Regions from separate parts of the Mesorhizobium sp. M0771 genome, predicted to be linked through region 2. Evidence: predicted binding sites of a transcription regulator. Region 2 holds the regulator's gene; the other holds the start of a gene.
The links. Region 2 encodes LexA, which represses DNA repair genes until DNA is damaged. Its sites were predicted from a motif close to TGTTCNNNNTGTGTTCNG; they were not measured.
Positions count from the first base shown of each region.

Region 1: the regulator LexA is predicted to act here: its motif matches at 12,088-12,105, upstream of NKI05_RS05595 (PA0069 family radical SAM protein).

Region 1 covers NZ_JAMYPC010000003.1:9,362-24,315, forward strand. Annotated here, with positions in the region: gene NKI05_RS05520 (GNAT family N-acetyltransferase) at 1-398, shown strand, start outside; gene NKI05_RS05525 (tetratricopeptide repeat protein) at 607-2,382, opposite strand; gene NKI05_RS05530 (DUF1284 domain-containing protein) at 2,574-2,990, opposite strand; gene NKI05_RS05535 (biotin transporter BioY) at 3,103-3,693, opposite strand; partial or broken gene NKI05_RS05540 (GntR family transcriptional regulator) at 4,046-4,715, opposite strand; gene NKI05_RS05545 (polyprenyl synthetase family protein) at 4,803-5,819, opposite strand; gene NKI05_RS05550 (putative signal transducing protein) at 6,041-6,265, shown strand; gene NKI05_RS05555 (tRNA1(Val) (adenine(37)-N6)-methyltransferase) at 6,265-7,059, shown strand; gene NKI05_RS05560 (S49 family peptidase) at 7,180-8,034, shown strand; gene NKI05_RS05565 (membrane protein) at 8,107-8,292, shown strand; gene NKI05_RS05570 (4-(cytidine 5'-diphospho)-2-C-methyl-D-erythritol kinase) at 8,319-9,212, shown strand; gene moaB (molybdenum cofactor biosynthesis protein B) at 9,199-9,753, shown strand; gene NKI05_RS05580 (GFA family protein) at 9,878-10,309, shown strand; gene NKI05_RS05585 (hypothetical protein) at 10,299-11,273, opposite strand; gene NKI05_RS05590 (glycosyltransferase) at 11,526-12,029, opposite strand; gene NKI05_RS05595 (PA0069 family radical SAM protein) at 12,180-13,334, shown strand; gene rnhB (ribonuclease HII) at 13,489-14,187, shown strand; gene NKI05_RS05605 (F0F1 ATP synthase subunit B) at 14,442-14,933, opposite strand; gene NKI05_RS05610 (F0F1 ATP synthase subunit B) at 14,944-14,954, opposite strand, start outside.
Region 2 covers NZ_JAMYPC010000006.1:264,807-279,760, forward strand. Annotated here, with positions in the region: gene NKI05_RS12440 (LpxI family protein) at 1-885, shown strand, start outside; gene lpxB (lipid-A-disaccharide synthase) at 875-2,053, shown strand; gene gltA (citrate synthase) at 2,197-3,528, opposite strand; gene gltX (glutamate--tRNA ligase) at 3,710-5,134, opposite strand; gene arr (NAD(+)--rifampin ADP-ribosyltransferase) at 5,596-6,012, shown strand; gene NKI05_RS12465 (ComEC/Rec2 family competence protein) at 6,119-8,587, shown strand; gene lexA (transcriptional repressor LexA) at 8,581-9,363, opposite strand; gene NKI05_RS12475 (GntR family transcriptional regulator) at 9,569-10,333, opposite strand; gene kynU (kynureninase) at 10,502-11,749, shown strand; gene kynA (tryptophan 2,3-dioxygenase) at 11,855-12,691, opposite strand; gene NKI05_RS12490 (AMP-binding protein) at 12,688-14,313, opposite strand; gene NKI05_RS12495 (hormone-sensitive lipase) at 14,480-14,954, shown strand, end outside.

The DNA of each region.
Region 1 (14,954 bases), on a different contig from region 2:
GGGACGGCTACAATGCGTTTTACGGCCGCTCGGGGGAGACCGCCCTGCCCGGTGACATCACTGCAATGACATGGTCGCGCTTCTTCGATGCCTATGAGCCTATGCATGCGCTGGTCGCGGAGAGCGAAGGCAAGCTTCTCGGTCTTGTCCACTATCTCTATCACCGCACCACGACGGCGATTTCGCCGAACTGCTATCTGCAGGACCTCTTCACCAATGAGGCGTCGCGCGGCAAGGGCGTCGGCCGGGCACTGATCGAAGACGTCTATACCAGGGCGCAAACCGCAGGCTCCAGCCGCGTCTACTGGCTGACACACGAAACCAACCACACGGCGATGAAGCTCTACGACAAGATCGGCGATCTCTCGGGCTTCGTCGTCTACCGAAAGCTGTTCTAGAATGAGCGCCAACGCTGGGTCTGCGCCGCGTCGCTTCGCTCCTTGCTCCGCCATAGAATGACGATCGCGATAGGGCGTCTCTATCTCTTTGTTCTGTCGCAATTCCGAACGGAAAACCGCGCACACTTTTCCTGGAATTGCTCTAAGACGCCAAGCCGAAACAAAAACGGGGCTCAGCGAGCCCCGTTTCATCAGAAGTATGGCCCGATCACCCTTTCGGCGCTGGCGGGGTGGCCGGCTTGACTTTCGGGGTTTCCTGCGCCGTGTTGGATTCGATCGGCGGCAGGCCCTTCATCAGCTTCTGCTGCAAAATGGCAAGCACATCGGGATCCGGCTTCAGGTCGCGCGCCTGGTTCCACTGGAAAGTGGCTTCGAGCTTGCGGCCGACGCGCCAATAGGCATCGCCGAGATGGTCGTTGAGCACCGGATCTTCCGGCTTGAGCGACACGGCGCGCTCCATTTCGCGCACGGCGTCGTCGAACCGGCCCATGCGGAAATAGGCCCAGCCCAGCGAATCGACGATGTAGCCGTCGCTCGGCCTGAGGTCGACGGCCTTCTGGATCATCGCCAGGCCTTCCTTGAGGTTCATGTTCATGTCGACCCAGGAATAGCCGAGATAGTTCAGCACCTGCGGCTGGTCGGGGAACAGTTCCAGCGCCTTGAGGAAGTTCGGTTCGGCCTTGGGCCATTCCTTCAGCCGCTCATAGGCGATGCCGCGCTGATAGTAGATGTTCCAGTTGGCACTGGTCGGCGTCTTCAGCACCGCGACCGCCTTGTCGTAGAGAGTGGCGGCGGAGCGGAAATCCTCCTTCGAGGCATAGACCCCGCCCAGCGCCAGATAGGCGCGCATGTCATCGGGGTGAGCTTCGACGAATGCTTTGAGGTGGGCGATAGCCTCGTCGTGACGGTTGAGATCGGCAAGGTTGAGGCCGAGCTGCAGGTCGGAAAGCTCCTTCAGCGGCGAGGAGGCTGGAATGCGGCTATAGAGCGCAATGGCGCCTTCGCCGTCCTTCAGCTGCTCCGCAACGGCGGCAAGCTGCACCAAAGCGGCGTCGCTGTCGGGCTTGAGCGCGAGCGCATATTGCAGATAGAGGCGCACGAACGGCTCGCCGCCGCCGCGATTGAGCGCGATGGCGAGGTCGAGCAGGATTTCAGCGGCGCCTTCGGAGGGACTGGCGACGAAGGGCTCGATCTTGTCGCCCTTGCTGATCCTGTCGCGAAGCGCCTGGATGTCGAGCTTGCCGGGCGCGAACGCCTCGGCCTTGTCGAGCACGTAGAGCGCCTTGTTCTTGTTTCCCTTGCGCGCCAGGAAAGACGCGTAGGCCTGGGCGTTGCGCATCCATGTCTCGGGCGCGGCACCGCCGGCCGTGACGTCGGTCAGGGTCGCGTCATAAAGCGCGTCGGCCTTGTCCGACAGGCCTGCGGCATCGGCGATCAGCGCGCGGTGGAAGGACTTGAACAGGCCGAACCAGTCAGGCCCCTGCAGTTTGTCGATCGAGGCCATCGCCCCGGTGGGGTCGCCGGCGCCCTCTTGTGCCCAGCCGGACATGACGCCGGAAATCAGCCGGTCGAGATCGGATTCGAGCGACAGCTTGAGCCAGTACTGCGCCTTGGTGAAATCCTTCTTGTGGAAGGAATCGACCGCCAGAGCCAGACGCGAGAAGCGCTCGACGTCGGGAACTGCCTTGAGCTTGTCGGCATAGACCAGCGATTCCTCGAAGCGGCCTTGCGCGATCAGCGACAGCATCAGGCTTTGCTGCAGCGAGGTGTCGCCGGGATTGAAGGCGAGCGCCTGCTTGTAATAAGCGATGGCATTGTCGAGGTCGTTGTCGCCTTCGGCGATGCGGGCGGCGAGATAGGCGCCCGAGAAGGAGGTGATCTTGACCGGGCCGGTCGATTCCTTGGCGTAGGCAGGCAGCGGAGAAATCGCCATTCCTGCCACAATTGCCAGCCCCGCGAGCCAGCGCGCACGTCCTTGCCGCATCGTATCCCTTTCAGCCAAGCGCCATCCCGCGTCGGCGCGGAGAAGCCATAGACTCGATGTTTCCTGACAAAGCATGGCCTTTTTGGGGTCAGGCTTCAATCCGGGCCGAATTCACAATCGGGTCACCCGATTAACAAACCATGGCGACGCAGACACTGTCGGTTCCGACAATAGCAGATCGGGGTTGGGAGCTACAGCCTGACATCGCGATATCCGCGTGCCGCTATCGTGCTGCACAGGCCGGCCCACTCGCAACCCTGGCAGGCCTCACGCGTCACGCCGGCTGAAAAGGCCGCGCGCAAGGCGGCAAGCGTTGCCGCGTCGAGGCTGAGACGGACGCCCGCCTCGATGGGCCGGGCCAGCAGCTTGCCGACATCGCGTGCTGCCAGCTCGTCCCGGCCTGCGGCGCTTTCGCGCAAGCAGTGGGGCTCGGCCTCGCCGAGCAGCGGCCGACAGATGTCGTCGGGGCCGGAGACGATCAGAATATCCTCGCCCCGGCCCAGACGTTTCGCGATCACGTCATAGTTGGCGACGAAGGCTGCGCTGTAGCCCTTGCCGACATAGGTCAGCAGGCAAAGCAGATGGTGGGAGCGCAGCCTGACGGTCATCGGTCTTAGGACGCGGTTGCGGAGCCTGTTCCATCCCGAAGATATCGGGATGGGGCTCCATCTTTTTGTTTGAGCATGATCTCTTCCGAAAGCCGGACTCCACTTTTCGGGATCATGCTCCTGCCGGGTCCGCCTTACCGGAAAACAGCTTGAGCGTCGCGGCGCCGAGCGCCGATTTCAGCAGGCCGCCGACGAGGAAGGGCAAGAAGCCGAAGGTGATGGCCTGTTCGAGGCCGATCATGACGGCGAGCCAGGCCGTGCCGAGAACCAGGCAGGCGAGGTTGCCGAGGACCATGCCGGCGAAGGCGAGCAGCACGCGGTTGCCGTTCCAGCCGCGTTCGGCCAGCCAGCCGACCAGCGCGCCGACGACCGGGAAGGCGAAGAGATAACCGCCCGTTGCCCCGACGAAATACGACGCGCCCGCTGCCCCTCCGGACAGGACAGGAAAGCCCACGGCGCCCTCGGCGAGCCAGGCGATGATGGTCATGGCGCCAAGCCGCCAGCCATAAAGTGCGCCGACCAGCGTCACGGCGAAGGTCTGCATGGTGACCGGCACCGGCACCATCGGCACCTCGATCTGGGACAACAGCGCCAGAAACAGCGTACCGAGGGCGACGGCCGCGGCCTGCCAGCTATGCGAGCGGGTTTGCAGGCGCAACGGGCTGAAGGACGGCTTGGACGGCGAAAAGGCGATGTAGGTCATGGTGCTTCCTAGCTGGTTTGAAATTATAGATAATTTTGTTGTTCGATCTATTATGGAATCCATATTTGCGCGGGAATGGCAACCCTCACCCCTAAAAAGGCTTGGGCTTGCGTGTCGAATAAAGGACATTTGGAAAGGCTGGCGGGACAGCACCCCCCTCTGGCCTGCCGGCCATCTCCCCCGCAAGTGGGGAGATCGGATGTCGCCTTTGCTTTCGCCAATGGCCGACGTTGCAGGACTAACGCAACGGCAAAGCTGTTGATCTCCCCCCTTGCGGGGGAGATGTCCGGCAGGACAGAGGGGGGTGTGAAGGATCGCTACGCGCGGAATCCGACGACTTGTCCCTTCGTCCCTACCCGACGATGGCAAACGCTTCGCGCATCTTGCCCGACGCGGTCTTGACCGGTTTTCTGGCCGATCCGCTGAACGTGCCGGCCAAGCGTGGCGGCGGCCGATTCGGTGTTGCCTTGCCGCAGCGCGCTCAGGATCGCGCGATGATCCTGGTCGGTGCGGATTTCCCATTCCGAGCGCCAGGCGGCGAACAGGAAGCGGGCGCTTGCGGCGTGCAAATCGTCGATGGTGGCGATGAGCCGCGGCATGCCGCAGGGCGCCAGGATCAGCCGGTGGAAGGTGCGGTTGGCCTCCTCCCAAGAGCGGACATCGCGGGATTTGTCGCAGGCCTTTGTGGCTTCTTCGGCAAGGTTGAGAATGGAAGCCGTCAGATGCGGCGCGGCATGGCGCAGCGCCAGCACTTCGAGGGCTGCCCGCATTTCGGCGACTTCCCTTACCTCGCCGAGATCGAAAGCGGCGACGCGCACGCCCCGCCTGGGCTCACTGACCGCCAGCCCTTGCGCCTCCAGGCGCCGGAAGGCTTCGCGCACCGGGACATGGCTGGTCTGGAATTCCTCGGCGATGTGATCCTGCCGCAGCCGGGCGCCGGGTTCGATCGCGCCCGATATGATGCGATCCGCCAGCACCTTGCTGATGCGCACGGCGATGGTGTCGTCTGCGGTCTTTGCCATGTTTTATAGATAATTTGCACTGCTGCCGATTGTCGAGCGGTGATTGCCCGATTTTGCGTGCAAACTTGCTTTGGCGCCAGGCGCGGGTCAGTTCACCCGGCTGATGCAGAAGTCGATGACGTCGATGAGCGCCGATTTCTGCGGCGTCGCCTCCAGCGGTGCCAGCGCATCGCGGGCGATCTCGCCGAAATGGCGGGCCCGTCCGATGGTGTCGGCAATGGCGCCATGGCGGGTCATCAGGCCGATCGCCTTTTCCAGGCCGGCATCGTCGGTGACATTGTCCTCGATGGCGCGCTTCCAGAAGGTGCGCTCGGCCTTGGTGCCGCGCCGGTAGGCGAGGATGACCGGCAGTGTAACCTTGCCTTCGCGGAAATCGTCGCCGACATTCTTGCCCAGCTCCTGGCTGGAGCCGCCATAATCCAGCGCATCGTCGATGAGCTGGAAGGCAAGGCCGAGATTCATGCCGTAGGAGCGCAAGGCGGCGCGATCGTTGCGCGTCGCCGATGCGATGACCGGGCCGACCTCGGCGGCAGCCGAGAACAGCGCCGCGGTCTTGGCCTTGATGACGGCGAAATGCTCGTCCTCGGTGGTATCCAGGTTCTTGGCTGCCGCCAGCTGCATCACCTCGCCCTCGGCGATGATCGAGGCGGCGCTGGACAGGATGTCGAGCGCTTCCAGCGAACCGACATCGACCATCATGCGAAAAGCCTGGCCGAGCAGGAAATCGCCGACCAGCACGCTCGCCTGGTTGCCCCAGATCATGCGGGCGGTCTTCTTGCCGCGCCGCATGCCGCTCTCGTCGACGACGTCGTCATGGAGCAGCGTGGCGGTGTGCATGAACTCGACCGCGGTGGCGAGCTTGACGTGGCCCTCGCCAGAATAGCCGAACATCTGGGCCGCCGCGAGCGTCAGCATGGGACGCAGCCTTTTGCCGCCCGACGAGATCAGATGATTGGCGACCTCCGGGATCATCTCGACGTCGGAGCCGGCCTTGGACAGGATCAGTTTGTTGACGCGCCCCATATCGGCTGCTGTCAGGTCGATGAGATCTTTGATGGACGCGGGTTCCCGCTTCCCGTTTTCGATGTTGAGAACGACACCCACCAACAAACACTCCCGTCTTTGATCACGCGTGCGACGGCACCCTGGTCCCACCTGGGACTCTAGGGCGGCACATACGGGCACGGCAAGAGGCGAATTGGCGCGGCTGCGGTGACGGCGTGTCAACCTTAGCGACCGCATGCCGTTGCCCGGAAACCGCTCCACACTTTTCGGCGCCATGCTCCGGCGTTTACATCAACGCTGCAACCTGCGAACTTCGTCCGATGATAGAACTCGTGCGCACCAACGATGCCGTGATCATCTCCTTCGTCGAATCGCTGATGCGCGATGCCGGGATCGCCTGCTTCGTCGCCGACCAGAACATGAGCATTCTCGAAGGGTCGATCGGTCTTTTGCAGAAGCGCGTGATGGTCGATGCCGTCCAGGCCGATCAGGCGCGGCGCATCTTGAAAGACGCCGGCATCGAGAACGAAATCCGCCAGACATAATGGCTGAAGCGAGCGCGCTTACCAGCGATACGCCGGCCCATACGGTCGATGCCTTCCATCGCGGCCGCTTCTGGCTTGTCCAGCCCAGGACAGGGCATCGCGCCGGGATGGATGCCATGATGCTGGCGGCAGCAGTTTCATCCGGCTTTTCTGGACGCCTCGCCGATTTCGGCGCCGGCGCCGGTGCGGCGGGTCTCGCCGTGCTGTCGCGCTGCCCAGAGGCGCAGGTCGTTCTCGTCGAACGGTCGGCCGAGATGGCAGGCTTCGCCACAACCACGCTCGCCCATCCCGGCAATGCGCATCTCGGCAATCGCGCCTCGGTGCTGACCGCCGACGTCACGCTGTCAGGCCGGGCGCGGACGCAAGCCGGCCTCGCCGACAATTCCTTCGATTTCGTCATCATGAACCCGCCCTTCAACGCGGCGCAAGACCGCGCCACGCCAGATCCGCTGCGGCGGCAGGCGCATGTCATGGACGACGGGCTGTTCGAAAGCTGGATCCGGAGTGCGGCTGCCGTCGCCAAGCCGCGCGGGGGCCTGGCCGTCATTGCGCGGCCGGAACAGCTTGGCGACCTCCTCGATGCGCTGTCGGGCCGCTTCGGCGACGCCGAGATGCTGGCCGTGCATCCGCGCCCGGAAGCAGCCGCAATCCGCATTGTGGTCAGGGCAGCGCTCGGCGCGCGCGGCAAGCTGTCGATCCGCCCGCCTTTGATGCTGCATGGGCAAACGGGCGACGGCCCGTCGGAACGAACCGAGATGATCAACAACGGACTGGCGTCGCTGTTTGGCGATTGATTTAGGCCCGTCAGTGTCGTTGCCGCAAAACCGGCACACAGTTGGCTGAGATGGATTGCAGCATTGCCGTTGACCGGCAAATCCCTACATGCGTTGAAGCCATTTGGAGACAGCCACCTCGTGAAACGCCTTTTCAACCGCCTGCTGCCGAAATCCTGGCGATCCAGCGTCGTCACCATTCCCGTCATCAGGCTGCATGGCACCATCATGGCCGGCGGCGGCCCGTTCCGGCCGAGCCTGTCCTTGGCGTCCACCGCCGCCCTCATCGAAAAGGCGTTCCTGTTCGATGCGCCCGCCGTCGCCATTTCAATCAATTCGCCTGGCGGCTCGCCGGTGCAGTCGCGGCTGATCTTCAAGCGCATCCGCGACCTCGCGGTCGAGAAGAACAAAAAGGTGCTGGTCTTTGTCGAGGATGTGGCGGCCTCGGGCGGCTACATGATCGCGGTCGCCGGCGACGAGATCTTTGCCGATCCGTCCTCCATCGTCGGTTCGATTGGTGTCGTCTCGGCCTCGTTCGGCTTTCCCGAGTTGATGAAGAAGATCGGTGTCGAGCGCCGTGTCCACACCGCCGGCCAGAACAAGGCGGTGCTCGACCCGTTCAAGCCGGAGAAGAGGGAAGACGTCGAGCGCCTGAAGGCGCTGCAGCTGGAAGTGCACGAGACCTTCATCGACCTGGTCAGGGAACGCCGTGGCACCAAGCTGAAGGACGATCCGGACCTGTTCACCGGCCTGTTCTGGACCGGCAAGAAAGGGCTGGAGCTTGGCCTCGTCGATGCGTTGAGCGACATGCGCACGGTACTGAAAACCCGCTTCGGCGCGAAAACCCAGCTCAGGCTGGTCACCGCGCCGCGTGGCCTGTTTGGCCGCATCGGCCTGTTCGGCTCGAACTTTTCAGCGCCCGATATTGCCGCCGCCGCAAGCGGCGTGATCGATGCGGCGGAAGAGCGCGCATTGTGGGCTCGCTTCGGGCTTTGAAAAAGCAGGGAAAGCGTCTAGCATGAGGGCTTGACAGTCTGCCTTGCCGCCTTGCGAGGGAGGAGCTTTGAAATGCCACAGATCATTTTCTTCGCAGTTGTCGGCGCAGCCGCTTATTTCGGCTACCGCACCTTCGTCCGCGAGGCCGAACGTGTGACCGCCAAGGTGCGGCGCACCGAAAAGCAGGCAGCCAACGGCACCAACGGCACGCTGGTCCAGGATCCCAAGACCGGCGAATACCGCCTGGCCAAGGACTGATCATCATCCCGTCAGCAGCCGACAGTTTGGATGCCGCAGCCCGGACGTGGCTTGCGCCCGCCAAGATAAATCTGGCGCTGCACGTCACCGGCAAGCGCGCCGACGGCTACCATCTGCTCGAGAGCCTGGTCGTTTTCACCCGCTTCGGCGACAGGGTCGAGATCGAGCCTGCCGACGCCGACCGGTTCTCCGTATCGGGCCGTTACGCGACTTCCGTGCCGATCGACGACAGCAATCTGGTGGTGAAGGCGCGCGAGGCGCTGCGCAGGCAGGCCGGCCAGCAGAGCACGCCGCCGGTTGCCATCCGGCTGGAAAAGAACCTGCCGATCGCATCCGGCGTCGGCGGCGGCTCAAGCGACGCGGCGGCGGTATTGCAGGGTCTTGTCCGGACCTGGGGGCTCGACATCGGCGAGGCCGAACTGAGCCGGATCGGTCTCACGCTCGGCGCCGACGTGCCTATGTGTCTTGCGGCAAAACCGCTGGTTGCGCGTGGCGTCGGCGACGAGCTGTCGCTGGTGCCGGATTTTCCGGCGCTCGCTTTGGTGCTGGTCAATCCCGGCGTCGCCGTCTCGACGCCTGATGTGTTCAACGCACTTGAGAAACGCGACAATGAGGGATTGCCGCCGCTGCCGCGTGCATTTGACTTCCACAGTGTCCGCAACTGGCTGGAGATCACCCGCAACGATCTCGAACCGGCGGCGCAGGCGATCCAGCCGCCCATCGGCCGAGCGCTTTCCCTGCTGAACAGGGCCGGATCTGGATTCTCGCGCATGTCGGGCTCCGGCGCGACATGCTTCGGACTGTTCGAGACCGGCAATGTCGCCAAGCGCGCCGCCGCCGAGATCCGCAGCCGCGAACCGGAGTGGTTTGTCGCCGCGACACGAAGCATCGCTTCAGAGGGGGCCGATGACCAAAATTGACGAAAGCCGCCCCTTCATCCCGGTGCGCATCGCGGTGCTGACGGTGTCCGATACGCGCAGCCTTGCCGACGACAAATCAGGGCGGACGCTGGCCGATCGCATCGTCGAGGCCGGCCATGTCCTGGCCGCGCGCGACATCGTCACCGACGACCGGGAGAAAATCCGCGACAAGGTGCTGGGCTGGTCGCGCGACGAAGACATCGATGTCGTCATCACCACCGGCGGCACCGGTTTTACCGGCCGCGACGTGACGCCGGAGGCGCTGGAGCCGATCTTCGAGAAGCGCATGGATGGCTTTTCCGAAGTGTTCCACCGCATTTCCTACGACAAGATCGGCACCTCGACAGTGCAGAGTCGGGCGACGGGCGGCGTCGTCAACGCCACCTTCGTCTTCGTGCTGCCGGGCTCGCCCGGCGCCTGCAGGGACGCCTGGGACGGCATCCTGAAACCGCAGCTCGACTACCGCCACATGCCCTGCAACTTCGTCGAGATCATGCCGCGCCTGGACGAGCATTTGCGGCGCGGCAAGGCCGCCTCGTAAACCAAGGCAAAGCCGGCCAAGTGCTGCCTTTGTCAGGCAGAATGGCGGCTGCGCCTTCGAGAGGTCATTTCCTCCGGGTCGTCGGGCGGATAGTCTGTCGCCAAGTCAAGACGGAAGAGATCCAATGAGCGCGCACCGCGGCGGCTGCCATTGCGGCAACATCCACCTGACGTTCGAAACGGGAATCGAGCCGGCCGAGGTGGAGATCCGCGCCTGCCAGTGCGCGTTCTGTGTCCGGCATGGTTCGCGCGCCGCTGCCGATCCGCAGGGCCGATTGATCGTCTCGGTCGAGGACGAGGCGCGGCTGCACCGATACCGGTTCGGATTGCGCACCGCCGATTATCTCATCTGCCGGGACTGCGGCGTCTATGTCGCTGCTGTGACCACCGACGGCGAACCGAGAGCGATCGTCATCGTCAATGCGCTGGATGACCGGCCGCGGTTCAACCGCGAGCCGGTCCCAATGGACTATGATGCCGAGAACAAAGAGGGTCGCATTGCCCGGCGGCAAGCGCGCTGGATGCCGGTCGAGATCCGCTCCGGCGTCAGCGGATGACCGGCTCGCCGTGGAAGCGGCGGCGCGAGGGCGGCGAGACGCCGAAGCCGACCTCCATCATCAGCCGTGGCGTGGTGGACGGCACGGTGCCCATGTGGAAGCCGAACGGGTCCTCGACGAAGCCGAGGCCGGCCTCGCCGGTCAGCGTGACCGGGCTGTCGTCGCCATAGACCTTGAGCACGTCTTGCGCCGGATGGCCGACCAGCAGCGTCAGCTGGTGCTTGAGGCTGCGCCTGTTGTGGCTGGCTTTGACATAGACATGCGGGCCGGTGCCGGCATCGCAGGGCTTGAGATAGAAGAAGAATTTCAGCATCCGCCAGTCGTCGAGATCGAAATGATATTTGCCGAGCGAGGCAAGGTTCTTGTCGGCGTCGGAAGCCTCGCCGGTCGGAAAGCTCCACCAGACACGCGTGGTGATCAGCTTTGCCTGCCCGCCCAGATAGTGCTGGGCGATGTCGAGCAGCAGCGGGTCGTTCTGGATGGCGAGTGCCGCCTTGCAGCCGAGGATGCGCTCGAAATAGTGTCCGCTGAGCAAAGAGCGGCCGAACCGCTTCTCGGCTTCTGCGTGTTCTCCGGGCATGAATTCGAGCCGGCGGTCGAAATTGCCGAAGCACGGCGTGCTCTGAGCAAAGCTGGCGATCTCTTCGTGGATTGCCTGCGGAAGGACCAGTCCGGAGAACAGGCCATCGGTGCGCAGCGCCGCGACGATCGACTTGAGGTCGACGCCCCTGAACATCGTCGCTCCGGCACTCTGCGCGGGGCGCGCGGCTTTGGCGCCAAGCCAGTGCAGCTTGCGCGCCGGCATGGTGCGGGCAAGCACGAACATCGGCAGCCATGCGGGATTTTCGCGCAGGTCGGACAGATAGGTCGGGATACGCACCGCAATGCGGCGGAGCAGGCTGCCGTTGCGGGCAATGGCTTCCAGACTCGGGGCGCCGGATTTGTCAGGGGACGAAAGGTTCATCGGGGTCCTCAGATATGAACGGCAGCAACGACGACGCGGCGCTTGCTTACCGCTCCGGCACTACCCAAACCCCGATATCCCGCATCAACGGAATGCTAATCCCGCGTCAGCTTTTGTGCAATGCACAATAGCTTTTTGCGGCGAAAAAGAGGGATGGTGCTGCGACCGTGCCAATGCGGATGAGACGCCGACGCTGCTCCTCATCCGCCCTTCGGGCACCCTTCTCCCTGGGAACGGGAAAAGGGAGAAACATCACTTCTTCGGCGCCAGCCAGATTTCGGCGTCGAGCCGCCTGGTGGCGAGACCGCGCGCAAGGGCTTCGGCGCTGTGCGCGTTCTTCGACAGGGCAGCGGCCTGGCGCTTGCTGATGACCAGCCCTTCGGCCAGCGCCCGGTTGCCCGAAAACACCCGTGACAGGAACGGCGTGCGGCTGCCGCGCGCACGGCAAAAGCGCGCCGGCATGGTTTGCCGCGCCGTGTGAGCGACAACGTCGTCGATCCAGCCCTCCGCCAGCCTTGCGCCGGGTTCCAGAAACAGCAGCCAGTCACCCTTCGCCTGCCTGATTCCCGCGGCAATGCCGCCGACCACGAAGTGGCAGCCGGCATGATCGGCAACCCGATGCGTCTGGTCGGTCGAGCCGGTGTCGCAGACGATGACATCGCGCACCACGCCCTCGACCGCGCCGCCGATCAACGAGGCGAGCGTGCGGGCAAGGCCTTCTTCGTCATCCCGGGTTTCGATGAGAACGCTGAGCATTTTTAGCCGAATAGCGGAAAGCCCGGCGCAGCGCCAGTTTTGCATGGCCCAACGAAAAAGTTCTTGCTTTGTTCTCATCAGCGAAATAGGATTATTTTCATGAACAGAGCGATTCGACAGCCAGCCGACAGTCCTTGGGAAAGGGCCAAAATGGAACATATCGTGCGTGCGGACATTGCTGCTTTCGGAGCAGGGCGAGCCGAGATGGCCAATGCGATGATCGAACAGAGCGGCATGCGCGTCCGTCCGGATCGCAACCGCGGCCGTTCCGCGGGCATCAACCCGTCCGGCCGGTTCGAGCCGGTCAGCCGGCATGTGTTCGACGACGGCTGGAATTCGCTGGAGGAATTGCCGCCGTTCAAGACCGAAGTGCAGGTCGAGAAGCCGCGCACCATCATCACCCGCAACGAATCGCCCGACATTTCCTTCGACCGCTCGATCAACCCCTATCGCGGCTGCGAGCATGGCTGCGTCTATTGTTTCGCCCGGCCGACGCATTCCTTCATGGGCCTGTCGCCGGGGCTGGATTTCGAAGCGAAGCTGTTTGCCAAGCCGGATGCGGCGCGGCTGCTCGACAAGGAACTGTCGAAGGATGGCTATCAGCCGCGCACCATCGCGATCGGCACCAACACCGATCCCTACCAGCCGATCGAGAAACAATACCGGATCATGCGCGAGATCCTCGAAGTGCTGGAGGCGCGCGGCCATCCGGTCGGCATCGTCACCAAATCCCATCTGGTGACGCGCGACATCGACATCTTGTCGCGCATGGCCGAACGGGGCTTGGCCAAGGTGGCGCTGTCGGTGACAACGATGGACCGCATGCTGGCGCGCACCATGGAGCCACGCGCGTCGACGCCGACCAAGCGGCTTGAGGCGATCCGGCAGCTTTCCGATGCCGGCATCCCGGCCTCTGTCATGGTGGCGCCGATCATTCCCGGCCTGACCGACCAGGAGATGGAGCGCATCCTCGATTCGGCACGCGCCGCAGGCGCCCGCGAGGCCGGCTATGTCATCCTGCGCCTGCCGCTCGAGGTGGCGCCGATCTTCAAGGACTGGCTGCTGCGCCATTATCCCGACCGCTACCGGCACGTGATGTCGCTGATCCGTTCGATGCGCGACGGCAAGGACTATGATTCGGAATGGGGCAAGCGGATGAAAGGCGCCGGCCCCTATGCCTGGCAGATCGGCCGGCGCTTCGAGATCACGGCCAAGCGGCTCGGCCTCAACGCCGAGCGGCGCACGCTCCGAACCGACCAGTTTGTCGCCGCCGCCAAGGCGACCGAGCAGCTGATGCTGCTCTGAGAGTAGCGCTTGCCCTGCCCTCGTGGCTGTCAGGCGACCCGAGAATCCCGTCCGGCCTGTCCCCCGGCCTGCAGACGGTGCCCTCCCGGTCTTGCCCCACTCGACCCTGGAGGGACTTGCGGAGAATCGGAGCCGATGCGAACCTCGCCGCAACATGGCTCGCGCACGTTCCGATTCTCCGCTTCTTTTCGAAATCGTCGAAAAGCCCGATTTCTCCTTCGAGACGAAGGCGATGGCCGAAGGCCTGTGGCCGGTGGCAGGCATGGACGAGGCCGGCCGCGGTCCGCTGGCGGGGCCGGTGGTGGCGGCGGCCGTGATCCTCGATCCCGCCAACATTCCCGACGGGCTCGACGATTCCAAACGGCTCAACCATTTGCAGCGCGAGGCGCTGTTCCTGAAAATCCTGGGGTCAGCGCTCGGCGTGTCGATGGCCTCGGTCAGCGCCGAAGGCATTGACGGCAGCAACATCCTCAAGGCCAGCCTGGAAGCCATGCGCCGCGCCCTTGCCGGCCTGCCGATCCAGGCGAAGCTGGCGCTGGCCGATGGCCGCGATGTGCCGCCGGGCCTCCTCTGCGAAGGCCGCGCGCTGATCAAGGGCGACCAGCGCTCGCAATCGATCGCCGCCGCCTCGATCGTCGCCAAGGTGATGCGCGACCGCATGATGTGCGGCTGCGGCAGCCATCACGAGCGCTACGGGTTCGAGGTCCATATGGGCTACGCCACCGTGCGGCACCGCACCGCGATCGAAGCGCATGGGCCGGTGGCAAGGCTGCACCGGGCATCATTCGCGCCGTTCAGGCTGGGTGGGGTTGAGGTGGTGGAAGAAGAAGGGTTTGTCGGGTTGGACAGCTAAATCTCCCCCCTTGAGGGGGAGATGGCCGGCAGGCCAGAGGGGGGCGCGAAGGAACGCGACCTTTCAGTAAACCTGCCGATGCAAGGAATCCGTAACACGAAATAGAAAATCTGGAAACGCCGGCGGGACAGCGCCCCCCTCTGCCCTGCCGGGCATCTCCCCCACAAGGGGGGAGATTGGCGGCTTCGACGCCTCGCCAAACAAAAAAGCCGCCAGGTCACCCAAGCGGCTCGATGTCAGCGAGCTAATCCCGCTCAGTTCAGCTTGGCTTTCACATCCTGCAGCGCGGATTTGAACAGGTCGGCGCCGGCCTTGGCGTCGATCTTGCCGGCAAGCAGCGTGCGGGCCGCCTCGACGGCGATGTCGACGGCGCTGGCGCGCACTTCGGCGACGGCTTCGCGCTCGGCCTGGCCGATCTTCTGCTCGGCAAGCGCGGTGCGGCGGGTGACATAGTCTTCGGTCTTCTTGTGCGCCTCAGCGGCAAGCATGTCGGCCTCGCGCTTGGCGGCAGCGACGATGGCTGCGGCCTCCTGCTCTGCTTCCTTGCGCTTCTTCTGGTATTGGCCGAGCAGTTGCTGGGCCTCTTCGCGCAACCGGCGGGCTTCCGCAAGCTCGTCGCTGATCTTGGTCGCACGGGCGTCGAGCGACTTGGCGATCAGGCCTGGCACCTTGATATAAACGGCAACGCCGAGGAAAATGACGAGGGCAACCGTTGCCCAAAGCGTTGCGAGAGATGTGGCGTCCATGATGTGCTCCTCACCGGGCCA
Region 2 (14,954 bases):
ACTTCAACGGGCCTCGAACTTGCGCCGGACGCCAGGGTCGGCATCATTGCCGGCGGCGGTAGCTTGCCGGTCGAAGTTGCCGCCGGCCTGGCGGAGGCCGGACATCGGCCTGTCATCATCCTGGTCGAAGGTCAGGCCGACCGTCAGTCCGACCTCACAATCTATGAGCGTGAAAGCCTTGCGCTGGAAGACATCGGCTCGCTGGTTGCGTTGCTGAGGCGCCGGCGGATCACCCATCTTGTGCTTGCCGGCGAGATCAGGCGCAGGCCGCGGTTGGTCGACATGCGTCCGAACCTTGGGCTACTGGCACTTATACCCTCGCTCGCCATGGCGCTTGCCCGCGGCGATGACGGGCTGTTGAAGATATTGACCCGCGGCCTGGAGGCACGGGGCGTCAAGGTCGTCGGTGCGCATGAAGTCGTGCCCCGGCTCGTCGCGGCCGAAGGGCCGCTGACCAAAGCAGTGCCGCGAAAGTCCGACTGGCGCGATATCGAGGCGGCACACGCGGCGGCAAAGGCCATCGGCGCGCTCGACATTGGCCAGGCGGCAATTGCCATCGGTGGCCGCACTGTTGCCCTGGAAGGCGTCGAGGGCACCCACGGACTGCTCGAGCGGACGCAGCAGTTGCGCGGCCATGGCAGGCTGGCCGGCAAGACGCGCGGTGTCCTGGTCAAATGCGCCAAGCCTGGCCAGGAATTGCGTGCCGATCTGCCATCTATTGGCCCCCAGACCGTCGAGGCGGCGCATGCCGCGGGGCTCGCCGGCATTGCCGTCGAAGCCGGCCGTTCGCTCATCCTCGAAGGCCCCGCCGTTGTCGCGCACGCCAATGCGCTCGGCCTGTTCGTGTTCGGCCTGCCGGCTGCGGGGGCTGTCCATGGCAGCTGAGAAGCCGCTGAAGATTGCCATCGTCGCCGGCGAAGAATCCGGCGACCTGCTGGGCGCCGACATCGTGCAGGCGCTGAAGCGCATGACCGGGCGCGAGGTGCAACTCGTCGGCATTGGCGGGCGGCATCTGCAGGCGGTCGGACTGGCGCCGCTGTTCGATGGCGCCGAGATCGCGCTGATGGGGCTCAGCGCCATCCTGCGTGACTTGCCGCGCCTGATGCGGCGGATCAGCCAGACGGCAAGTGCTGTCGCCGCCGAAAAACCCGACTGTCTGATCACCATCGACAGCCCTGATTTCTCGCTGCGCGTCGCCAAAAAGGTCCGCGCCGCCGATCCGTCAATCCCGACCGTCCATTATGTCTGCCCGAGCGTCTGGGCGTGGCGGCCGGGTAGGGCGGCCGCGATGAAGCCCTATGTCGACCACATACTGTGCATCCTGCCTTTCGAGGTAAAGGAGCTCAGCCGTCTCGGCGGCCCGCCCGGCACTTACGTCGGACATCGCCTCACGCATGATCCAGGCGTGCTGGGCGCGGCCAGGGCGCAAGCCCAGCCACGCGATCTCTCGGCCGATCACGTCAAGACGCTGCTCGTCCTGCCAGGGTCGCGGCGCGGCGAGGTCAGCCGGCTTATCGGTCCGTTCGGCGAGACGGTGTCGGCGCTGCGCGCGCGTGGCCACCGGCTGCGGCTGTTGCTGCCGACGGTGCCGCATGTCGCCGAACCGGTCAAAACGTCGGTGGCGCGCTGGGATCAGGAGCCGGAGGTCATCCTTGATCCCGAGCGCAAATGGCAGGCCTTCGGCAAGGCCGATGCGGCGCTGATCGCGTCTGGAACGGTTTCGCTGGAACTGGCGTTGTCGGGTGTACCGATGATCTCTTGCTACAAGTTCGATCCGATCATGCTGATGGCGCAGAGCCTGATCACGGTGTGGAGCGCCGCTTTGCCCAACCTTATCGCCGACCGGACGGTCGTGCCGGAAAGCTACAACCAGTATGTGCGGCCGCACTATCTGGCGCGGCAGCTCGAGGCACTGTTTTCAGACACCGCCTACCGCGCCTGGCAAAAGGACGGCTTTGCCGAAGTTGCCAGGCGTATGGCAACCGACAAGCCGTCCGGCGATATCGCCGCGGATGTCGTTCTTCGCCACATCGGGAGAGCGAATAAGGCTTAGTAAGGAGTGAACGATGAATAGTGAATAGCGAATAGTGAATAGTGAATAGTGATTAACGCGCTCTCGCTATAATCAAGCTGCTACTTACTACCTGCTACTTACTACCTGCTATTCACTACTTACCATTCACCATTCACTCTCTTTCACCTTTTCGCAATCGGCACGTAGTCGCGTTCCGGGGCACCGGTATAGAGCTGGCGCGGACGGCCGATCTTCTGGTGGGGATCCTCGATCATTTCCTTCCACTGCGCGATCCAGCCGACGGTGCGCGCGACCGCGAACAGTACGGTGAACATGGTGGTGGGGAAGCCCAGCGCCTTCAGCGTGATGCCGGAATAGAAATCGACGTTCGGATAGAGCTTCTTCTCGATGAAGTAGGAATCGGTCAGCGCGATCTTTTCCAGCTCCATGGCGATATCGAGCAGCGGATCGTCCTTGATGCCGAGTTCGCCCAGCACCTCATGCGCCGTCTTCTGCATGATTTTCGCGCGAGGATCGTAGTTCTTGTAGACGCGATGGCCGAAGCCCATCAGCCGGAACGGATCGTTCTTGTCCTTGGCGCGGGCGATGAATTCCGGGATGTGGTCGACATGGCCGATCTCGCCCAGCATGTTGAGCGCCGCTTCGTTGGCGCCGCCATGCGCCGGGCCCCACAGGCAGGCGATGCCGGCGGCGATACAGGCGAACGGATTGGCGCCCGACGAGCCGGCAAGCCGCACGGTCGAGGTCGAGGCGTTCTGTTCGTGGTCGGCGTGCAGGATGAAGATGCGCTCCATGGCGCGCGCCAGCACCGGATTGATCTTGTATTCCTCGCACGGCACCGCAAAGCACATGTGCAGGAAGTTGGCGGCGAAGTTCAGCTCGTTCTTCGGGTAAATGAAGGGCTGGCCGATATGGTATTTGTAGGCCATGGCCGCAATCGTCGGCATCTTGGCGATCAGCCGCATCGAGGCGACCATGCGCTGGTATGGGTCCGAAATGTCGGTGGAGTCGTGATAGAAGGCCGACAGCGCGCCGACCACACCGCACATCACAGCCATCGGATGCGCGTCGCGGCGAAAGCCGGTGAAGAAGCGCGACATCTGCTCGTGCACCATGGTGTGGCGCGTTACCCGGTAGTCGAAATCGTCCTTCTGCGCCTTGGTCGGCAGTTCGCCGTAGAGCAGGAGGTAGCAGACTTCGAGGAAGTCGCCATGCTCGGCCAGCTGGTCGATGGGGTAGCCGCGGTGAAGCAGGATGCCGGCATCCCCGTCGATGAAGGTTATCGCCGACTCGCAGCTCGCCGTCGAGGTGAAGCCGGGATCGTAGGTGAAGGCGCCGGTGGTGTTGTAGAGCGCACCGATGTCGATGACGTCGGGCCCGACCGAGCCGCTTCGCACCTTGAATTCATGCGTCTTGCCGGCCAGTTCGAGCGTGGCAGTCGACGGGTGCGTCGTCTTGCTGCCGGTTTCCAGTCTTGTCGCAGCTTCGCTCATTCTCAAACTCCTTCATGTTCCTCATGCCGGCAAGGCAATTCCTGCAAACGACACGTCGAAATCACCGGAATGCGCGAACTCGCCACCGCATTTTGGGAGGTGCGTGCCAGATTGGGCCAAGGCCTAATGTTGCACTGCGAAACCCGCCTTTCAATGCCAATCTTCTTGGGCCAGTTCGCTCCTAATCGATTTGATCCGCAATCCGCGCCAGGCTTTCCTCGCGGCCAAGCACGGCGAGCACGTCGAACACGCCGGGCGAGGTGCTGCGGCCGGTAAGGGCCGCCCGGAGCGGTTGGGCCACGGCGCCGAGCTTGTGGCCGCCTGCCGTCGCGAACTCGCGCACCGCGGCTTCAGCCGCGGCAGCCGACCAATCGCCCGAAACAGTCTGCAAAGCGGCATGTGCGCCGCGCAGGATCGCGCGCGCGTCGGCATTGAGCAGTGCTGCCGCCTTCTCGTCGATCGGCAGCGGCCGCTCGACGAACAGGAAGGCCGCGCCATCGGCCAGTTCCACCAGCGTCTTGGCGCGCTCTTTCAGGCCCGGCAAGGCGGCCAGCAGCTGCGCCTTCCTGGCATCGTCGAGACGGGCGGCGATAGCCGGTCCGCCTTCGAGGTATGGCAGAGTGGCGACGAAAATGTCGAACAGCTCGGTATCGGCCATCTTGCGCATATGCGCGCCGTTGATTGACTCGAGCTTGGCGAAGTCGAAGCGCGCCGCACCCTTGTTGACATCGCCGATGTCGAACCACGAAATCATGTCCTTGATCGACATGATCTCGTCGTCGCCATGGCTCCAGCCGAGCCGTGCCAGATAATTGAGCAGCGCCTCGGGCAGATAGCCCATGGCGCGATAAGCCTCGACGCCGAGTGCGCCGTGCCGCTTCGACAGCTTGGCGCCGTCGGCGCCGTGGATCAGCGGGATATGCGACATCGACGGGACGTCCCAGCCCATCGCGTTGTAGATCACCGTCTGGCGCGCGGCGTTGGTCAGATGGTCGTCGCCACGGATGATGTGGGTGACGCCCATGTCATGGTCGTCGACGACGACGGCATGCATGTAGGTCGGATTGCCGTCCGAGCGCAGTATGATGAAATCGTCGAGGTCCTTGTTGGGGAAGCGCACCTCGCCCTGCACACGGTCGTGCACCACGGTTTCGCCCTCGGTCGGCGCCTTGATGCGGATGGCGCCCTTGACGCCGGGAGGCGCCTCCGAGGGGGCACGATCGCGCCACTGGCCGTTGTAGCGAGGCGGCAGGCCCTTGGCGCGTGCGGCCTCGCGCATCGCCTCGAGCTCGGCAGGCGTCTCGTAGCTGTAATAGGCCTTGCCCAGGCGCACCAGCTCCTCGGCCACCTCACGGTGGCGCGGCGCGCGCTCGAACTGCGATATGGCCTCACCGTCCCAGGAAAGGCCGAGCCAGGTCAGCCCATCCAGAATGGCCTGTGTCGCCGCCTCGTTGAAGCGTTCGCGGTCGGTGTCCTCGATGCGCAGCACCATCGTGCCGCCGGTGTGCTTGGCGTACAGCCAGTTGAACAGCGCCGTGCGCGCGCCGCCGATATGCAGATAGCCGGTGGGCGAGGGGGCAAAACGGGTGACGACCGTGTCGGACATGGAACTCTCGGGAAGTTTGGAAAGCGGGGCGTGATCGCGCGGACTTTCGCGCTTTGCGCGTTCATGTAGCATAGGAGGTCTGGGGCGCAAGGGGCAGACCCGATGGCTGGACGAGGCCGGGGCACGTCGGTAATTATCGGTTGCGTCAACGGGCGCCGGAGCCTTGTAGCACAAAATCTGTTCGCACCTCCGCGCAACCTCATTTGGCAGCAGCGTCAATGTCTGGGTTTCATTCGGCTGCAGCGTCCGTCACAGTGCCTGGAACATCGCTGCGACGGTGGTAGCCCCCTCTGACGAGCGGACATTTCTTCACGAATGCGGCACTACCCGACTACAACGCCGCCGTGACAGCGTTGGCTTGGTCACGCATATTGACCTTCTGCAATCATTATCGTGAACACAGCAACTGTGTGCGGTCCGGTCTCGCCACGAAGGAGGAATGATTGAAAGAAGGGCTCCCGATGACCAGCAACGCCGACCATACGGAGGGTGATCCGTTCTACCATGGTACCCGGGCGGATTTGAAACCCGGGGATCTGCTGAGCGTCGGCCACCCTTCCAATTTCAGAGGTAAACCACTGTCATGGATCTATTTCACCCAGACACTGGAAGCCGCCATCTGGGGAGCAGAGCTTGCAACGGGTGACGGTCGTCAAAGGATTTACATCGTAAAGCCGACAGGGTTTTTTATGGATGACCCTAACCTGACCGATAAAAAATTTCCCGGCAATCCGACGAAATCCTACCGCTCCCGTGATCCGTTGCTCATCCTGGGGGAGCTCGCTGAATGGCAGGGTCATACACCGGAACAATTGAAGGCAATGCACGATGGGCTTGCTCGCCTGAGGGCGGAGGGCCGGGATATGATTGAGGATTGAGCGTCCTTGGCGGGTCAATTCCGGCGCGGTGGATGCGACCGCACGGACTTTCGCGCTTTGCGCGTTCATGTAGCATAGGAGGTCTGGGGCGCAAGGGGCAGACCCGATGGCTGGACGTGGCCGGGGCACGAAGGAAGGCGAAGGCGGCGAGGCAAGCGTCAGCGAACGCTCGCTGTTTGCCGATAGTCCCTATGCCGAGCCGCTGCCCCTCGCGCTGCCTGAGCCGCATCCCGGCATAGCGCCCGCGCTGCCCGGTGACGCGTTGCCGGCGCAAGTCACAGCGCCCGGATCTATCGCCCGACTGCGCAGACGGCTTCGCCGCCCGTCATGGCCCGCGCTCCGCCGCAGCCTTGCCGTGGCTGCCGACACGGAGCTCGACCGGGGCGTCGCCTTCCTGCTGGTCCCGGTTTTCCTGGCAGCCGGCGTCATCGTCTACTTCTCGCTGGCCGGCGAGCCGGGCTTTGCGCAGCCAATCGCCATTGTGGTGCTGGCGACATGTTGCGCTGTCGCCACGCGATCGCGGCCGAGGACGCATCTGTTCTGCATGGCCGCGATGCTGTGCGCGCTCGGCGTCGTCGCCGCCAAGGTCGAGACCTGGCGCGCCGGAACGCAGATGCTCGGCTCCGAGATTCAGACACGGCTGACCGGCCGCGTCGTCAGTCTCGAACAGATGGAAAGCGGCCGCATCAGGCTGACGCTCGACGTGGTTTCGACCGCTTACCCCGAGCTGCGCTACGCCCCGGAGCGGGTCAGGCTCTCGGCGCGGACCGTTCCCGCCGATATGACCGCCGGCTCCCTGATCACCGGCTATGCCAGGCTGTTGCCGCCGACCGGTCCGGTGCGGCCGGAGAGCTACGATTTCTCCTTCGACAGCTATTTCACCGGTATCGGCGGCAGCGGCTTCTTTCTCGGCAATCCGAAAACCATTGCTACGCAGGGACCGCCGCCGCTGACCGCACGGCTCTCCTCGGCAATCGAGAACGCGCGCGAAAACATTGCCGACCATATCAGGGGCAAGATCGGCGGCGCCGAAGGCGAGATTGCCGCGGCGCTGATTGTCGGCGTGCGCGCCGGCATCCCGGACGAGGTCAACGACGAGGTCAACGAAGCGATGCGGCGCACCGGCATCTACCACATCATCTCCATCTCCGGCCTGCACATGGCGCTGGTTGCCGGCACCATCATGGCGTTGCTGCGTGGCGCCTTTGCGCTGTTTCCCGTTTTCTCTTCGCGCCGGCCGGTGAAGAAATATGCGGCCGCGGCAGCGCTTGTCTCGATCGCCGCCTATCTCGTTATTTCAGGCGTCGTGGTTGCCGCCGAGCGCAGCTTCATCATGCTGGCGGTCATGCTTGTCGCCGTGCTGTTTGATCGCGCCGCACTCACCATGCGCAATCTGGCGATCTCCGCCATTGCCGTCATCCTGGTGTCGCCGCACGAGGTGGTCGGTCCCAGCTTCCAGATGTCGTTTGCCGCCACCGCCGCCCTTGTCGGCGCCTATGCCGGCTGGGCCGATTACCGCGCCGACAAGGTGAGAACGCCGCCGGCAAAGCGCTCCTTCGTCGGCTTCCTGTCGCGAAAATTCGCGCTGGCCATGGGCGGCCTCGCAATGACCTCGATCATCGCCGGCAGTGCAACCTTGCTGTTCGCCATCTGGCATTTTCAGCGTGTGTCGCCGCTCAGCCTGATCGCCAATCTGGCCGTGATGCCGATTGTTTCGTTGATCGTCATGCCCTTTGCCGTGCTCAGCGCACTGGCGATGCCGTTCGGCGCCGACGGGCCGTTCCTCTATGTGATGGGCAAAGGTCTGATGGCGATGATCGCTATATCGGCCTGGATTTCCGAGCGCTCGCCGGTCGACGCCGTCGGGCTGATCTCCATCCGCTCGGTGCTGTTGGTGGCGGTCGCCCTCGTCATCGCCACCATGGCCACCACCTGGCTCAGGTTGGCGGCCGTGCCTTTCGCGCTGGCCGGCCTGTTGACGGTGCCGCAGGTGCTTACGCCAGACGTGCTCATATCCGAGGATGCGCATCTGGTGGCCATGCCGATCGGTGGCGGCGAACTCGCCCTCAACCGCGAACGCTCCAACGAATTCACCACGGACAATTGGAAACGGGCGCTGCGGGCCGAAACCATTATCCCACCTGAGATTTTCGAGGCAACAGATACGCGGTTCGATCTCGATCCGCTCGATCTGCCGCCCGGCTCGCCCTTCTATTGCACCGGCGATCTCTGTATCGCCCGGCACCCTTCCGGAGCCATTGTAGCGCTTGCGAAAGACCGCAAGACGGCGCGGCCGGCCTGTGCCTTCGCGAGCCTGATCGTCATCGATGACGCCACCGCCTACAATCCGTGCCGCGACCCGCTGGTGCTGGTCGTGACGAAGAAACAGCTGGCCCGCGACGGCAGCGCCGCCGTCTTCTTCGATCCGCAATCGGCAGCTGCAGCGCCAACCATCCGCTTCGCCGTCGACAAGCCGTATCGCCCCTGGCACGAGCAACGCCGCTTCTCCCGCGAAGCGCGCGGCCTGCCGCCTTACAACCAGCGTGAAAAGTACAAACCCAAGCCGGCTCAGTAGCGCCGGATCAATCCGACAAGCTTGCCCTGCACCTTCACCCTGTCCGGTCCAAAAATGCGGGTCTCGTAGGCCGGGTTGGCGGCTTCCAGGGCGATCGAGGCGCCCTTGCGGCGGAAGCGTTTCAGGGTCGCTTCCTCATCGTCGACCAACGCCACCACGATCTCGCCGGGGCTGGCTGTGTCGGCATTGCGGATGATGACCGTGTCGCCATCGAAAATGCCGGCCTCGATCATCGAATCGCCCTTGACCTCGAGCGCGTAGTGTTCGCCGCCCATGATCATATCGGGCGGCACCGAGATCGAATGGGTCTGATGCTGGATGGCGTCGATCGGCACGCCGGCGGCGATGCGTCCCATAACCGGGATTGAAATCGCGGAAACGGCATCGTCATTGCCGGCCGACATCGAACGCGACGGCGAGCCCGGCTTGATCTGGCGGCCGAGACCGCCTTGGCCCAACGCGCCTTGTCCTTGGCCGCCTTGCCCTTGGCCGGTTTGACCAAGACTGCCCTGAATGATGCTCGGCGAAAACTTCCTCGCCGCATTGAGGCCTGGTGCGATCGAGTCGGGCAGCCGCAGCACTTCCAGCGCGCGCGCCCGGTTCGGCAGCCGGCGAATGAAACCGCGCTCCTCAAGCGCCGTGATCAGGCGGTGGATGCCGGACTTGGAGGCGAGGTCGAGCGCTTCCTTCATCTCGTCGAAGGACGGCGGGATTCCGCTCTCCTTCAGGCGTTCATGGATGAACATCAGAAGCTCATGTTGTTTGCGCGTCAGCATCGCGGCCCCCAAGGGTTCTGAAACCAGAATCAGAAAAAACAAACCCAGAACAAACACTATCTGTTCCAGTTGTGTTCCGCAACCTTTTAAAGTTTAATGAATGTGTTGACGTTTTGTTCAGCGTAACGTTCGGCGCTGCGAGCGCCGCCTGCGCCCAGTTGCCAGCAACGGGGTGAAACGAAGACAAAGTGCCCTGCGTCGTCGGCTACGATCGCCGCTTCCTTTTCGGACGGGGCTGCGCAGCATCCGCGCGGGGTTCTCTCTGGGCATAGACCCGCAGCGTGTAGCCGATGTGAGCGGTCATCAGAGTTTTCGCACGTTCGACGTCGCGATCGAGGGCCGCTTCCATCAGGGCGGTATGGTGTTCGATCGCCACGGCGTCGCGCAGGGCCGCCACGGCCTTCCGGTGTCCGTCCGTGCGGCCGGCGGCGGCGCGCAGCGTCGGGGCCAGACCCAGAAAGCGGTGATGGCGATGCAATTGGTCGGAAATCGTTGCATTGAAGCGCAGCAGCCAGCTGGATGTCGCGGCACTGAGCAGCGCCGCATGGAAGGCATCGTGTTTTTCGTACCACGCGTCGACCGCATCATCCGATGGATCGTCGAGAACAGACCCGCACCGTGAGAGACGATAGTGGGCGGCAACGACCGCGTCTTCCCACTCACGGTCGCCCTTCTCGATCGATTCCACCAGCAGGGGCAGTTCGACCACCAGCCGCGCACGCGCCAAATCCTCGAGCTCCGCCCGAGAGACGGGAGCGACCGCAAACCCGCGGTTGCTGATGGCGGTCACAAGCCGTTCCGCCTCCAGCCGCGACAGCGCCTCGCGCAACGGCGTCCAGCCGATGCCGTAGGTGTTGCGCAGCGTGCTCAGCTTCAACGGCGCGGCAGGCGCCAGCCGGGTCGCAAGAATATCGCGCCTGAGCAGGCGATAGGCCACTTCCGTCTTCGAGGTCTGCTCGTCATCCAGCATCGTGATCCATCAGACATAAACGCTCGGGCGGATCATTATATATCAAAGCCTTTCAGTGGGTGAATTATATATAATGTTTGACAGTTCAAGGGCGACCACTCAAGATCGCCGGCATGTTTGGGCGGCAGGCTCCGCCGCGCGCGTTTGTCCATGGAGGGGCGCCGGATCATGAGCACGACACCCGATCTCGCTACAATCGAAGCAATGGATGCCGCCGATCCGCTGCGCTCCATGCGTGAACGCTTTGTCTTGCCGCAAGGCGTGATTTATCTCGACGGCAATTCCCTGGGCGCCGCGTCAGCGGTCGTCTTCAGCGAACTGCAGCAGGCCGCCACGCAGGAATGGGCGCACGACCTCATTCGCGCCTGGAACACCGCCGGCTGGTTCAACATGCCGGTGGAACTCGGAGATCAGCTCGGGCGACTGATCGGCGCGGCTGATGGGCAGACGGTGGTCTGCGACACAACCTCGATCAACATCTACAAGCTGCTGCACGCAGCGCTCGGCATGCGGCCGGATCGGTCGGTCATCGTTGCCGAGGGCGACAGTTTCCCGACCGACCTCTACATGGCCGAAGGCGTCGCCTCGACCCGGCCGGGAACGCGGCTGCGGCTGGAGGGCGTCGACGCGGCCGCAATCGAGGAGCTGATCGACGACAGCGTTGCCGTCATCCTGGTCAACCACGTCAACTACAAATCCGGCCAGTTGCGCGACATGGCGGCGCTGACGCGCAAGGCACATGACGCCGGCGCGCTGATCATCTGGGATCTCTGCCACACGGCCGGCGCCTTGCCGGTCGAACTTGACCGTGCCAATGCCGATTTCGCCGTCGGCTGCACCTACAAATACCTCAATGGCGGCCCGGGCTCGCCGGCCTTCATCTACGCGGCCGAGCGCCACCATGGTGATATCAGCCAGCCGCTCAGCGGCTGGTGGGGCCATGCGCGGCCCTTTGCCTTCGAGCAGGGCTTTGCCGTCGGCAGCGGCATCCGCCGCTTCCTGTGCGGAACGCAGCCGGTGCTGTCGATGCGGGCGCTCAAGGGCGCGCTCGATATCTGGAACGACGTCGACATGGCGGCGGTGCGCAGAAAAAGCATCGCGCTGACCAACCTGTTTATCCAGCTCGTCGAAGCCAGATGCGGCGCCTACCGGCTTGAACTGGAAAGTCCTCGCGACGGCAGCCAGCGCGGCAGCCAGGTGTCGTTCCTCCACCCGCATGGCTATCAGGTGATGCGGGCGCTGATCGAGCGCGGCGTGATCGGCGATTTCCGGGCGCCGTCGACCATCCGTTTCGGCTTCACGCCGCTCTATGTCGGATATGGCGATGTCTGGCAGGCGGTCGAAGTCCTGGAGGATATTCTGCGCACCGGCGCCTGGCAGGACGCCCGCTTCGCGGTGAAGACCGCGGTTACGTGAGAAACCAGAGCAATTTCAGGAAAAGTGTGAAGCGGTTTTCCGTCCGAAATTGCGTCAATCAAAGAGCTAGAGCATTTCGCCGTTTCCGTTAAACGGTGAAATGCTCTAGAGCCGGGTGCGGACCGTCCAGAGCTCCGGAAACAGCACGACCTCCAGCATCTTCTTCAGATAGGAGGCGCCTGAGGTGCCGCCGGTGCCGCGCTTCAAGCCGATGATGCGCTCGACCGTTGTGACGTGGTTGAAGCGCCAGCGGCGGAAGTAATCCTCGAAGTCGACCAGCTTCTCGGCCAGTTCGTAGAGCATCCAGTAGCGCTGCGGGTCGCGGTAGACGGTTTGCCAGGCAGCCAGCACGTCTTCGTTCTCACCGCGCGTCTCGCGCCAGTCCGTGCGCCCGGCATCGGCGCCGATGTCGAAGCCATTGCGCGCCAAAAGCAGAAGCGCCTCGTCGTAGAGCGACGGCGTGGCCAGGATCGCTTCCAGCCTGTCCGTAAGGTCGCGCCGGTGCTTGTGCGGCCCGAGCATGGCTAGGTTGCGGTTGCCGGCCATGAACTCGATGGCGCGGTACTGCCAGGACTGGAAGCCCGAGGATTGGCCGAGCGCGTCGCGAAACTCGGTGTATTCGCTGGGCGTCATCGTGCGCAGCACGTCCCAGGCATTGTTGAGCTGCTCGAAGATGCGCGCGACACGCGACAGCATCTTGAAGCTCGGTTCGAGGCGGTCGGCGCGGATCGAGAGGATCGCGGCGCCGATCTCGTGGAGGGCCAGTTTCATCCACAATTCGGATGTCTGATGCTGGATGATGAACAGCATCTCGTCATGGGCAGAAGACAGCGGCGCCTGCGTATCGAGCACCTTGTCCAGCTGCAGATAGTCGCTGTAGGACATCCGCTCCTTGAACGACATCTGCGCGCCATCGGACGCCGGATCGTGCGGCTTAATCAATTGATCTTCTCCGCGCGCAACCGGAAGCGCTGGATCTTGCCGGTCTGGGTTTTGGGCAAGGCGTCGATGAACTTCACCGAACGCGGATATTTGTAGGGCGCGATCGTTGCCTTGACGTGGTCCTGCAGGCGTTTGACGGTCAATGCGTCCGGCGAAACACCTTGCACAAGCACGATATGCGCCTCGACGATCTGGCCGCGTTCACCGTCCTCGGCGCCGGTCACCGCGCATTCGGCGACGTCGGGATGCGAGAGCAGCGCCGCTTCGACCTCGGGGCCGGCGATGTTGTAGCCGGCGCTGACGATCATGTCGTCGGAACGCGCGGCGAAGTGGAAGAAGCCATCCTCGTCCTGCGTGAACGTATCGCCGGTGAGATTCCAGCCGTCGCGGACATAGTCCTTTTGCCTGGCATCGGCCATGTAGCGGCAGCCGGTCGGGCCGCGCACCGCCAGCCGGCCAGCAGAGCCGCGCGGCAACTCCCGCATCTCGTCATCGACGATGCGTGCCAGATAGCCGCCGACTGGTTTGCCGGTGGAGGCCGGCTTCATGTCGTCGAAGCGGTTGGAGATGAAGATATGCAGCATCTCGGTGGCGCCGATCCCATCGAGGATCGGCTTGCCGGTCTTCTCAGTCCATTCCTCGAAGACAGGCGCCGGCAGCGTCTCGCCCGCCGAAACCGCGACGCGCAGCGAGGACAGGTCAGCGCCTTGATCCATGGCCTTGAGCATGGCCCGATAGGCGGTTGGAGCGGTGAAGGAAATGGTCGCTTTGTAGGTCTCGATGATGTGGATCATGTTGGGTGGCGTCGCCTGTTCCAGCAACGTCGCCGCGGCGCCGAAACGCAGCGGGAAGATGGCGAGCCCGCCAAGACCGAAGGTAAAGGCAAGGGGCGGGGAGCCGACGAAGATGTCGTCGGGCGTCACCTCCAGGATTTCGCGGGCATAGGCGTCGGCGACGATCAGCAGGTCGCGGTGGAAATGCATCGTCGCCTTCGGCACGCCGGTGGTGCCGGAGGTGAAGCCGAGCAGGGCGACATCGTCGCGGCCGGTGTTGACGGCAGTGAAGGTGACCGGCTTGTCGAGGGCGGCGCGGTCGAGTTCCGCGTCATGGTTGGCCGTGCCGTCGAAGCCAATGACCTGCTTGAGATACGCACTGCCCTTGGCGCAGGCGGTCATCTCGTCCATCAGCCTTGTATCGCAAAGCGCAACCGTGATTTCCGCCTTGTCGACGATCTTGGCGAGTTCGCCGGCGCGCAGCATCGGCATGGTGTTGACGACCACCGCGCCAACCTTGGTGGCGGCCAGCCAACAGGCGACCATGGCCGGGTTGTTGGCCGAGCGGATCAGCACCCGGTTGCCCGGCTTGACGCCATAATTCTCGACCAGGGCATGGGCGAGCCTGTTGGTCCAGTCGGACAGTTCCTTGTAGGTGCGGCGGCGGCCATTGCCGATCAGCGCGGTGTGGTCGCCGAACCCTTTTTCGACCAGCCTGTCGGTCAATTCGACGCCGGCATTTATGTGGTCGGGATAGTCGAAGCCGTCGAGCAAAAACTCCGGCCATTGCTCCGGCGGCGGCAGGTTGTCGCGCGTGAATGTGTCGATATGCGCTGATGGCCCAAGCATTTTCGGCTGCCCCTGTCTGCCTCGCGCCCATGGCTGAACAAGGCGCAGGATCGCACCAGTCGAAATTTGTTTCAAGCCTAAAATGTTTTTAGGTCGCAGGATTGACGCCGCCCTGTTCGGCGGCCATTCCTGTCGACTGAACTGAAGCCATCCGGGAGGGATGCAGATGCTCCAACATCGTGTTGCCGATTGGGACAATGCCTACGCCAACGGCGACAACATTGCCGGCAGCAATCGCTGGCCGGCCGCGTGGGACACACCGGCACAGGCTTTTCGCGACACAATGTCGGCGTCCGGTCGGGCCAAGCTCGACATCGCCTATGGCGACAGCCCGCGCAACAGGCTCGATCTGTTCCTTCCCGATGTCATGCCCAAAGGGCTCGTCGTCTTCATCCATGGCGGTTACTGGAAGGCGTTCGACAACAAGCCATGGTCGCATCTGGCCAACGGCGCGGTTGCCAATGGCTTTGCCGTGGCAATGCCGACTTACACGCTTTGTCCCGACATACGCATTTCCGGCATCGTCAGGGAAATCGCGGCGGCGATCGGCAAGGCGGCGACGATGGTCGGCGGGCCGGTGATGCTGACCGGGCATTCCGCCGGCGGCCATCTCGCCTCCAGGATGGTGACGACAACGACAC